3 regions of the Paraburkholderia sp. RL17-373-BIF-A genome follow, and region 1 is predicted to be linked to each of the others. Evidence: riboswitches for the same ligand, from Rfam matches in the RefSeq annotation. Region 1 holds a riboswitch; each other region holds the start of a gene.
The links. Region 1 has a riboswitch for cobalamin ahead of P0D80_RS24755 (CbtB domain-containing protein). Riboswitches for the same ligand answer to the same signal wherever they lie in the genome.
Positions count from the first base shown of each region.

Region 1 (3,270 bases):
CGCACAAGTCGTGCAGCGCTATGCGGTGGTGGCGCGCGACGAGGCGCCGCTCGCGGCGGGCGGCATCGCGCTGCGCTACGTGGTCGCGAATCCTTCGTCGTATGTGTACTTCGATGCGATGCGGCCGGTTGCGTCCGGCGAATTCGCGGCGTTCGATCGGGCGATGTGTCCGTCGTTCAATCGCTGGAAATATGGGCTCGAGGATTTGCCGGGCTATGCGGGCGACGCGGCTTCTGCCGCAGCGCTCGAAGCGCGTTACGCGCAGCGTGACGTCACCGTGCTGCTCGGCGGCGCGGATTGCGATCCGCAGCATCCGGCGCTCGACCGTTCATGCGCCGCGCTGACGCAAGGGGAACACCGGCTCGGGCGCGGGCTGGCTTATGCGCGCTATATGGCGTTGCGGCATCCGGAAGGATTGGCGAAGCACCGGACGTATGTGATCGATGGTGTCGGGCACGATGCCAAGGGGATTTTTGCTTCGGCGCAGGGGCTGGCGGCTTTGTTTGGTACTGGGCTGTGAGTGCGCATGGGCACGAAGCGTGCTACCGCGCTAATACCTGTGAGTGACTTCAAGGACCGCGCCGACATGAATAGAATCCGAATACTTGCCACCGCGCTTGCCGCTGCATCGCTAGGCGCGTTGCTGACCGGCAGCGCATATGGCGACGATGCGCCTAGCCCGTGTACCTCACTGAAACGGATCGTCGCGGCCGCCCCTGGCGGGCTCGCTTCATTGACGCCGGACGATGGCAAGGGCGTCGCGCAACCTTACGGCGACGACGCGCAATGTTCGGCGAGCCGCGGTGCGTATCAATGCAGCTGGACGCCGCATCACGACGCCGGTTCGAATGCCGACGCGCTGCAAGCAGTCGCAGCGGACATCGCGTCGTGTCTGCCGGACGCCACGCACGATCAGAATTCGCCGGGACGTCAGCACTTTTATCTGGGTGCGAAGGGCAAGCGGACCGACATCACGCTGACGCCGACCGGTTCGAACAAGCTGCGTCTGGTGGTGTCGGGTAAGTAAGCCGCCGCACGAAGGTGGCTAGTGTGACGCCGGCCACCATGTCCAGCCGCGCGACGAGCGCCGTAACTCGATCATCGAAAGCGGCGCGATTTCAATGCGCGGAAACACGGCGGGCGATGCCCCTAGCGCATGCACGATCGCTGCCCGGAGCACCGGCGCATGGGTGACGGCGATCACGTCGAGCGCATGATTCGGTGCACGATCCTTCGCGCCGTTTAGCGCGTCGAGCCATTCTCCTACCCGTTTCACGAGTTGACTGAACGACTCGCCGCCGTGCGGCGCGGCGTCGGGATCGCGCGCCCATGCGGCGAGGTCTTGCGGCGCTTTGGCAGCGAGGTCGGCCAACCGCCGCCCCTGCCATGCGCCGTAGTTCATATCCGCCAGACCGGCGTCGACCGATGCCGCGAGGCCCAGGGCGGCTGCCGTCTCGCGCGTGCAGGCGGCCGGGCTGACGAAAGCGTCCGCGTCGTCCGCGATCTCCAGACGCGTACGCGCCGCTTGGGCTTCGGCGAGGCCGCGGGCGTCGAGCGGGTCGTCGGCGGGAAAACGGCCTGCGCGCTGGGCGGCGGTCGATGCGTGGCTGATCAGTAACAGCCGAGTGTCCATTCTGTTCATGTCCTGTGAAGCCGCGCCCCGAAGGCGAACGCGAGCGGGATGAAGCGTACGTTTTGCGTTGCCGGGTGCCGAAGTTTAGCGCGTAGAATAGCGGGACTGCGAAGCGCGGAAGCCGGTGAGAGCCCGGCGCGGTCGCGCCACTGTAATCGGCAGCACAAGCCGAAAGCCAGACCTGAGCTTCGCACCAATCCTCTGCAATGACTATCGGGGCGCGTTACCCCAGGAGATGTCCATCATGAACGACGCTGTTTTCGATCCCGCCAACCAGCCTGTTGCTCAACCCACGCCGATTCCGCTGCGCGAGTTGTTGCCCTGGGTCGTGTTCGGCGGTTTGCTGTTGTTGCTCGCGCTTTACTTCGTGGGTGCGGAACAGGGCGCCACCTCGCTGGTGCCGGGCATGTACGTGCATGAGTTCGTGCACGACGGCCGCCATCTGCTCGGCTTTCCCTGCCACTAACGGAGTCGACCATGGTTGGTAAATTGTTGGTACGCGGGATGCTTGCAGGCATCGCCGCGGGACTGCTCACGTTCGGCTTTGCCCGGGTGGTGGGCGAGCCGCAGGTGAATCAGGCGATTTCGTTTGAAGAAAAAGCCGACGCCGCGAAGGGCGAGGCCGCTGAACCCGAGATTGTGAGCCGCGATACGCAGCGGGGTATCGGCCTGTTGACTGGCGTGGTGACTTACGGCGCGGCATTCGGCGGGCTGTTCTCGCTGGTGTTCGCGTACGCCTATGGACGAGTGGGCGCATTGAGCCCGCGCGCGTTGTCCGCGTGGCTTGCGCTTGGCGCGTTCATTGCGCTGGCGGTCGTGCCGAATCTGAAGTATCCGGCGAACCCGCCTTCGGTCGGCGACCCTGAAACGATTGGGACGCGGACGGGTTTGTTCTTCCTGATGATTGCGATATCGCTGGCCGCGATGGTGTTTTCGCTCAAGGTGCGGCGCCGTGCGGCTATGAAGCTTGGCGCGTGGAACGGCTCGATTGTGGGGGCGGCGGTGTTCATCGTGATCATCGCCGCGGTGCAGTTGTCGATGCCCACGATCAACGAAGTGCCGGAGGCTTTCCCGGCGGTGCTGCTGTGGAAATTCCGCGTCGCGGCGCTGGGCATGCAGGCGATTATGTGGGCGACGATCGGGCTGCTGTTTGGGGCGCTGGTTGAGCGGAGTGCGTTTATGCGGGTGGGGGGAAGGTCGGCGGTGAAGTCGGTTTGATGCTTTGGATTTGGTGAGCGCAACAGGTTTGGTGGTTGCGCTCCGCGTCTTGCTCTCGCACTTCGCTCTCCGTGCTTTGCGCGCAGTGGTCAAGAAGGGTTCTGCGTCAAGGAGTTGGGGCGGTTGTGGGGTGGTTATCCACAGGCTTGCGAACAATTTCTGTTGATAACTTTGCGCGCGCGACACTGCGCCCAAATGAATACTTTCAACCAGATGGCGAGAGGATGCTGAACCGGCAGTTTGTCGTGGAGAGTACTTGACCACATTGCCGCCTAGCCGTGGCTCAACTGGACTTTCTTTCATCACGTCAGCAAGGGACGCGTTACACCCGGCACGCACTTGGATTGAAGTCCTTGAGCAGCGACCCACAGAAATGTCCGCGCGACAGCGCTAGTACCCGCAACCATATCGCGTGAACC
Region 1 covers NZ_JARESO010000020.1:162,229-165,498, forward strand. The annotation lists gene P0D80_RS24740 (alpha/beta hydrolase) at 1-520, shown strand, start outside; gene P0D80_RS24745 (hypothetical protein) at 587-1,027, shown strand; gene P0D80_RS24750 (histidine phosphatase family protein) at 1,046-1,633, opposite strand; adenosylcobalamin (AdoCbl) riboswitch at 1,722-1,875, shown strand; gene P0D80_RS24755 (CbtB domain-containing protein) at 1,878-2,099, shown strand; gene P0D80_RS24760 (CbtA family protein) at 2,111-2,851, shown strand.

Region 2 (3,270 bases), on a different contig from region 1:
GCGCGCGAAACGAATCCGAATAGCTTGCGGTCACCTTCCAATGGCCGGTGATGTCGAAGCCATAGCCGAGATAGTAACTGTTCGCTCCGCCGAAATCGGAATACTGGTCGCGCCGCACGTTGGCCTGAATCTGGTTGCGCCCGAAGCGCCCCGTATAGCCGACGAAACCCGAATCCACATGCCGGTCGGGCGCCGCGAACGTATCCGAATCGAGGCTCTGATCGAGATGCTCATAGCCGACCTGCAACTTCTGCTGCGCGGCCAGCGCGAAATCGTTCTGCCATGTGTACTGGCGATTGTCGGTATCGAAGCGGCCGTTGTACACGCCGTTGGTATTCGACACGCTGCGGTCGTCACCTTCGGCGACGATGAAGTGCGTCGTCCACCAGTCGGTCAGCCTGCCGTTCGCGAACACCGAGACCTGGCGCACTTTGCTGTACAGGTTGTTCAGATCGGTCGGCACGCCGTACGCATTGTCGTAGCTGTTGTTGCCGTTCGACTGGAAGTAGCTGGCGCCGGCATCCCATTTGTCGTTGAACTTGTGGCGCAGCGAAGCCGAGATGCTCTCGTTCAGATAGCCGTTCGCATTCGGATTGGCGTTGGGCGCCTCACGTGGATTGAGCGACGAGAAGCCGTCGTCCTTCGACCGCGCGAGCGAAATGCTGAAGGTCGTCTTGCCGTCTTTATCCAATGCGCCGTTCACGCCTGCCTGCTGCGTCTGCGTGTGATAGCTGCCGTAGCCCAGCGAAAAATTGAAACGCGGCGGGTGGTCACCGCCCTCTTTCGTGAATACCTGCACCACGCCGCCAATCGCGCCCGAGCCGTACAACGCCGACACGTTGCCGTTCACCACCTCGACGTGATCGATCTGGTCGAGCGGAATCTGCGCGAGTTGCGGCGCACCCAGGCTCACCGAATCGACCCGCACGCCGTCGATCAGCAGCAGCGATTGCGTCGACGACGCGCCGCGCAAATAGAGGCTGGTCGTCGAACCAGGGCCACCTGTACGCGAGATTTGCGCGCCGGGCGCGAGTTGCAGGAGGCCGGGCAAATCGGTCGCGGTGGTGTCGGCGATATCCTGCTGATCGAACAGCGACGTCTGCGGGATCGCATCGGCGAGTGCTTGCGGCCCGCGCTCCGCGGTCACCACCACGGGCGACAGCACCGCCGAAGACGGCACGGCGGCCGATGAATCCGCCGCCGAGGACGAAGAAGAAGATGAAGGAGCAGCTTGCGCAGGCACGACGATCGGCAGGCCCGCGAAGGCGAGCAACGCCGCGCGGGCGAAGGGGGACAGCATGGGATGAAAGTCCTGTGGATAGCGTGCGCGGCCCGCTTCCCCGCAGGCCGATGCGTAACGAGGCGCCCGCGTATTTAACATTTTCGCGCGTGACGTGCCTCTCCCTCTGGCCGGTATCCGGGCTGGCGACACATCGATTCCGCCTTCCCACGCGTGACGCGCAGTGGCACACTCGCGAGTTGAACTTCCAACACGCGATCAGAATCGACTTGCATGACGAATGCGGTCGCTTACCGTTGCGGGGGCAGCGCAGGTTGACGCGTTCACGTGAACGGCGCGCCCTGCTTCCCGTTTAACTGCGCGCGCCGTTGAAAAGCGCACGCGGGCACCAGAGTGCGGCAAGTTTAGGAGCGGCCTCGGGGTCCGTCAATAATGCCGGGACCGTGGGCCGTCTGTTCTGTTAAGTGCAGGCTATTGTCCGACGCGTGAGTACTTTTTCATCATATGGTCGATAAAAGCCTGCACAAAGCGATGTTGTTACGTCTCGAAACGAGACAATTGTCGGAACCTGCGACATTCCGCGCTAAAATGCGATGTCTTTAGAGGACGCAGCACATGCTCACCGAACTCGAAACACTTTCACAGAATATCGGCAAGCTGATTGCGATCAGCCAACGCCACAATGAAGCGCGACTCGCGCTCGAAGAGCAGCTCGCCCAATCGCGCGCCGAAGTCGAAGCCACGCGCACGGAACTTGCGATGCTGCGCGAGGAACGTAACGCGCTGCAGGCGGAACGCGACGCGCTATCGGCGAAGATCGACGACGCACAGGTGCGCCTGAATGCGATTCTCGAGAAGCTGCCGCGTGCCCGCGCGAACAGCGAGCCGGACAACCAGCTCGATCTGCTCGAGCCGGCTCAGCATGAAGTCGAAGCTGAGAGCGACGTGACCCGCCACGGAGAAAATGCATGACCACCAAGCAGATCGAAGTATCGATTCTCGGCGTGCCCTATCGCCTCGCCTGCTCGCCGGAAACGGAAGCGGCGCTGCTCGAAGCGGTCGCACGCGTCGACGCCGAAATGTCGAAGATCCGCAATAACAGCAACGTGCGCGGCACGGACCGCATTGCTGTCATGGCTGCGCTGTCGCTGGCATCGGAACTGCTTAGACTGCAATCGAGCGTGAGACACGGAGAAGCATTTCCCGCTGAAGAAATCCGGCGTACAATGCATCAAATGAACGAACAGTTAGGTACTGTGATTGAGCAGTACAGCATGCAGTAAGTGTCGTGTGTTATCGTGCTGCCGGTCCTGAGATCGGCGGCGGATTCAAACGGAGTGCGTGAGCACAAGACGTGCAAGATTCAGCAAACGTTTGAGTTCAATCGGTAGTTCAGCTTCATCGGTTTAGCTTCCCTGCCTGGTTCGCCAAGGTCATATATTCCTTGAACCAATGCCATGTGCACGGTTGCGGAAATTTGTAGCACGGGTGTGCGCGTCACTCTGTCTGATGTACCCGAAGTGTTGCTAACTGCGACCAATTCTGAACCCCCGGTTCAGGATGCCGGCCTAGCGGCTAAGGCGGGGACCTTATTTAGAACGGCATCGGACTTCGGTTCGGTGCCGTTTTTCTTTGGGCGCTGTTTTTTGTACGCCGATTTTCTCCGCATCTTCAACCCCTTAACGTTCAATTCGATTCATGCGCTACTGGCTAATGAAGTCCGAACCGGACGAAGCAAGCATCGATCATCTCGCCAACGCACCGCATCGCACGTTGCCGTGGACCGGCGTGCGCAACTATCAGGCGCGCAATTTCATGCGCGACATGATGCAGGTCGGCGACGGTGTGCTGTTCTATCACTCGAGCTGTCCCGAGCCCGGCATCGCGGGTATCGCCGAGGTATCGTCCACCGCGTATCCGGACCCCACGCAGTTCGATAAGAAGAGTCCCTATTACGACGCGAAGTCGTCGCAGGAAACGCCGCGCTGGGTGCTCGTCGATGTGGTGTTCAAGAAGAAGATCCCGCTGAT
Region 2 covers NZ_JARESO010000082.1:11,675-14,944, reverse strand. The annotation lists gene P0D80_RS44415 (TonB-dependent receptor domain-containing protein) at 1-1,300, opposite strand, end outside; cobalamin riboswitch at 1,392-1,648, opposite strand; gene P0D80_RS44410 (ATPase) at 1,856-2,212, shown strand; gene P0D80_RS44405 (cell division protein ZapA) at 2,209-2,523, shown strand; RNA gene ssrS (6S RNA) at 2,650-2,831, shown strand; gene P0D80_RS44395 (EVE domain-containing protein) at 2,939-3,270, shown strand, end outside.
Region 2: another riboswitch for cobalamin. It lies ahead of P0D80_RS44415 (TonB-dependent receptor domain-containing protein); the one in region 1 lies ahead of P0D80_RS24755 (CbtB domain-containing protein).

Region 3 (3,270 bases), on a different contig from region 1:
GCGTCGCCGGCGAGCGCAAGTGGCTCGGGGTCGTCGATCGCGGACGCGGCGAAGGCGGTCGTGTTCAGCACCAACGCGACCTCGTGCTGCGCGCACAGCGACTGCACGACGTCTCGGCTCATCGCATCTTTCAGCGAAGTAATCGCGATCGGCAGCGGATTCAGACCTTGCGATTCGAGCGCGTCGATCAGCGCATCGAACACGGCCGTATTGGCCGCCTGCAGATGCGCCTTGTAGAACAGGATCGCCGCGACCGGCGCGTCCCGCCGCCAGCGCGCCTGCCAATCGGCAACCGTCGGCGTGTCACGCTCGGGATGGTAGAGCGTCGCGGCGGGCAACGCGCGCGGCGGCGCCGGTTCGCGTCCCCACCCGCAGACACGGTGCGCGATACAGCGCAGGAACGCCTCGGCATTTTGTGGGCCGCCTTCACGCAGATAGCGCCACAGCTGATGGCACAGATCGGCGCTCGCGGTGCTGCGCGCGAGCAGGTTCGGATCTTCCTGCAGATCGCCGGAAAACATCGCGAGCGTCTGCTGCTTGCGCTCGGCGAGCGCCACCACCTGCTCGATGCCGTAAGGCCAATACGCCTCGCCGCCGAGGTGATCGACCACCACCACGCGTGCATGCTGCAAGACGTCTTCGACATAGAAATCGACCGACGCCGATTGCCGCAAATACGTGACGTTCGCGAGCCGCACGCTCGGGAAGCCCTCACCCAGGCGCGGAAAAACGCTCGCCAGCAGCGACAGCGTGGTATCGGCGGAGCTGAGCACCACGATATCCGCGGGCTGCTGATCGATACGGATCACGCCTTGCGTATCGTCGACAAAACCGCCGGGCGTGGTACGCAGCAGATGCATGAGCGCTTACGCCTGTTGCGTTTCGGCGCTCGACGGCACGCCGAGCGCCGCGTCGAACGCGCGCTGCAACGCGGCCTGATCGAGATCCTCGCCGATCAGCACGAAGCGGCTCGGGCCGCTTTCGCCGGCCTGCCAGCGTCGATCGAAATAGCTGTCGAAGCGCCGGCCCACGCCCTGGATCACGAGACGCATCGCCGCGCCCGGCAGCGCCGCGAAACCTTTGACGCGGTAAATCGTGTTCGTTTCGACCAGACGCTGCAACGCAGCGATCACCGCTTCGCGCGACGACACATTCGCCTGCACGACCACCGAGTCGAATTCGTCATGATGGTGGTCGGCGTCGTCGGCGGAACCGTGGTGATCGTGGCGCAAGTGGATCGTGTCTTCCGAGGCCGCTTCGAGGCCCAGCAACGTGTGCAGATCGAGTTGCCCCATGTGCGCGCGCACGATCTTCACTTGCGGCGGAATCTCCTCGCGGAGCAACACTTCAACCGCGCTTTGCTGCGCGTCGTCGAGCAAATCCGTCTTGTTCAGAATCACCAGATCGGCCGCGGACAACTGATCTTCAAACAGTTCGTGCAACGGCGACTCGTGATCGAGATTCGGATCGGCCTTGCGTTGCGCATCCACGGCGACGGGGTTGTCGGCAAACTGACCGCTCGCGGCGGCCGGGCCGTCCACCACGGTGACCACGGCATCGACGGTGAAACTGTTCTTGATCTGCGGCCAGTTGAAGGCCTGCACCAGCGGCTTCGGCAACGCGAGACCCGACGTCTCGATCAGCACGTGATCGATCTGATCGCGGCGTTCCACGAGCTTTTCCATCACCGGAAAAAACTCTTCCTGCACGGTGCAGCACAAGCAGCCGTTCGCGAGTTCATACAGTTGGCCTTCGGTTTCGACACCGTTTTCATCGCAACCTATGCCGCAACCCTTGAGGATTTCCCCGTCGATGCCGAGTTCGCCGAACTCGTTGACGATCACCGCGATGCGCTTGCCGCCCGCATGCTGAAGAATATGCCGCAGCAGCGTGGTCTTGCCGCTGCCGAGAAAGCCCGTGACGATGGTGACGGGGATCTTGCGCATTTGAGTTTGCATCGTGAGGTCCATCCGTAGGAGTTGCACGCGCACGCCGCTGTGTCTGTATGGCCATCTGCCTACGCCGGGCAAAACGAGGCACAGGCCCGGCCAGCCACGACGATAACAAAACACGGGGACGAACGACGGCGTTGCCGCGACAACAGAAAAACAGAAAGCGGGAATGAGGTCATGAACGCAGCGCCGCATCCCCGCGGCGTTCGTCCTTCGTATTCTGGCCGGTATCCGGGCTGGCGAAAGCGCCGCTTCCCCTTCCCGGGCGAGTGATTTCTCGCCCAGTGGTGATATGCCGACGCGGCCTTGCGCGTGGACATCGAAGCCGGCTCCGCGGCGCTAATGAACTGAACTTAGCACCACATTTCGCTTACCGTTGCGGGGGCAGCACAGGTTGACCCGATCCATGGCAGGTGGGCACCCTGTTTCCCGTTTAACTGCATGCGCACGAGCGCGCATACGAGCACCAAAGTGCGTGCGAGTGTAGGCCCGCGGCCCGGTGCCGTCAAGGAACCGCAAGCCGCAAGCGCTTATCGGGCGGGGCGCCATGTGCTATCGTATGCGCGCGTTTGGTGCCCGCACATGCATTCGCGTGTGCAGTTAAACGGGAAACAGGCGGCGCTCCATGCGCTCAACCTGTGCTGTCCCCGCAACGGTAAGCGACCTGCGGCGCAATCTTGAGTTGTCTTGCGCCGCGCATGCGTTTTTTCGATGCCACTGTCCAGCACATTCCAGCGAATGTGGACGGGAAGGCAAAGCGCATGAGGCCGCCAGCCCGGATACCGGCCAGACGCGGAGGCGGCGAACCTCAGGGCAACATCGCGCCGCCGGCAGCCGGAATCCGCGAGGGACGGATGTGAAGGCGCTGAAGCACGACATAGTGTGTCCACGTATGCGGATTCCGGCTGGAATCGCTACGCGCCACACATTGCGCCGTGCCTGAATCCGTCGTACCGCATGACCCCAAAGTCCGCCGCCTGGCGACCGTCCGCGCTTTACCCCTTTCCGCTTGTCACGACATGGCGCTCGCCATGCACGCCGCGATGACCCGCGCCTGGCTGATCGGCGCCGGCCCCGGCGACGTCGAACTCATGACCATCAAGGCCACCCGTGCATTGGCGCAGGCCGACGTGGTGCTGGTCGACGATCTGGTGAATCCCGAGGTGCTGCAGTTCGCGCGCGCCGACGCGCTCGTCGTCTACGTCGGCAAACGCGGCGGCCATCCATCCACGCCGCAGGACGGCATCGTCGCGCAGTTGCTCGAACATGTGCGGGCCGGGCGCAGCGTCGCGCGTTTGAAAGGCGGCGATCCGTTCGT
Region 3 covers NZ_JARESO010000078.1:6,027-9,296, forward strand. The annotation lists gene cobN (cobaltochelatase subunit CobN) at 1-860, opposite strand, end outside; gene cobW (cobalamin biosynthesis protein CobW) at 867-1,958, opposite strand; cobalamin riboswitch at 2,158-2,438, opposite strand; cobalamin riboswitch at 2,506-2,757, shown strand; gene cobA (uroporphyrinogen-III C-methyltransferase) at 2,996-3,270, shown strand, end outside.
Region 3: another riboswitch for cobalamin. It lies ahead of cobW (cobalamin biosynthesis protein CobW); the one in region 1 lies ahead of P0D80_RS24755 (CbtB domain-containing protein).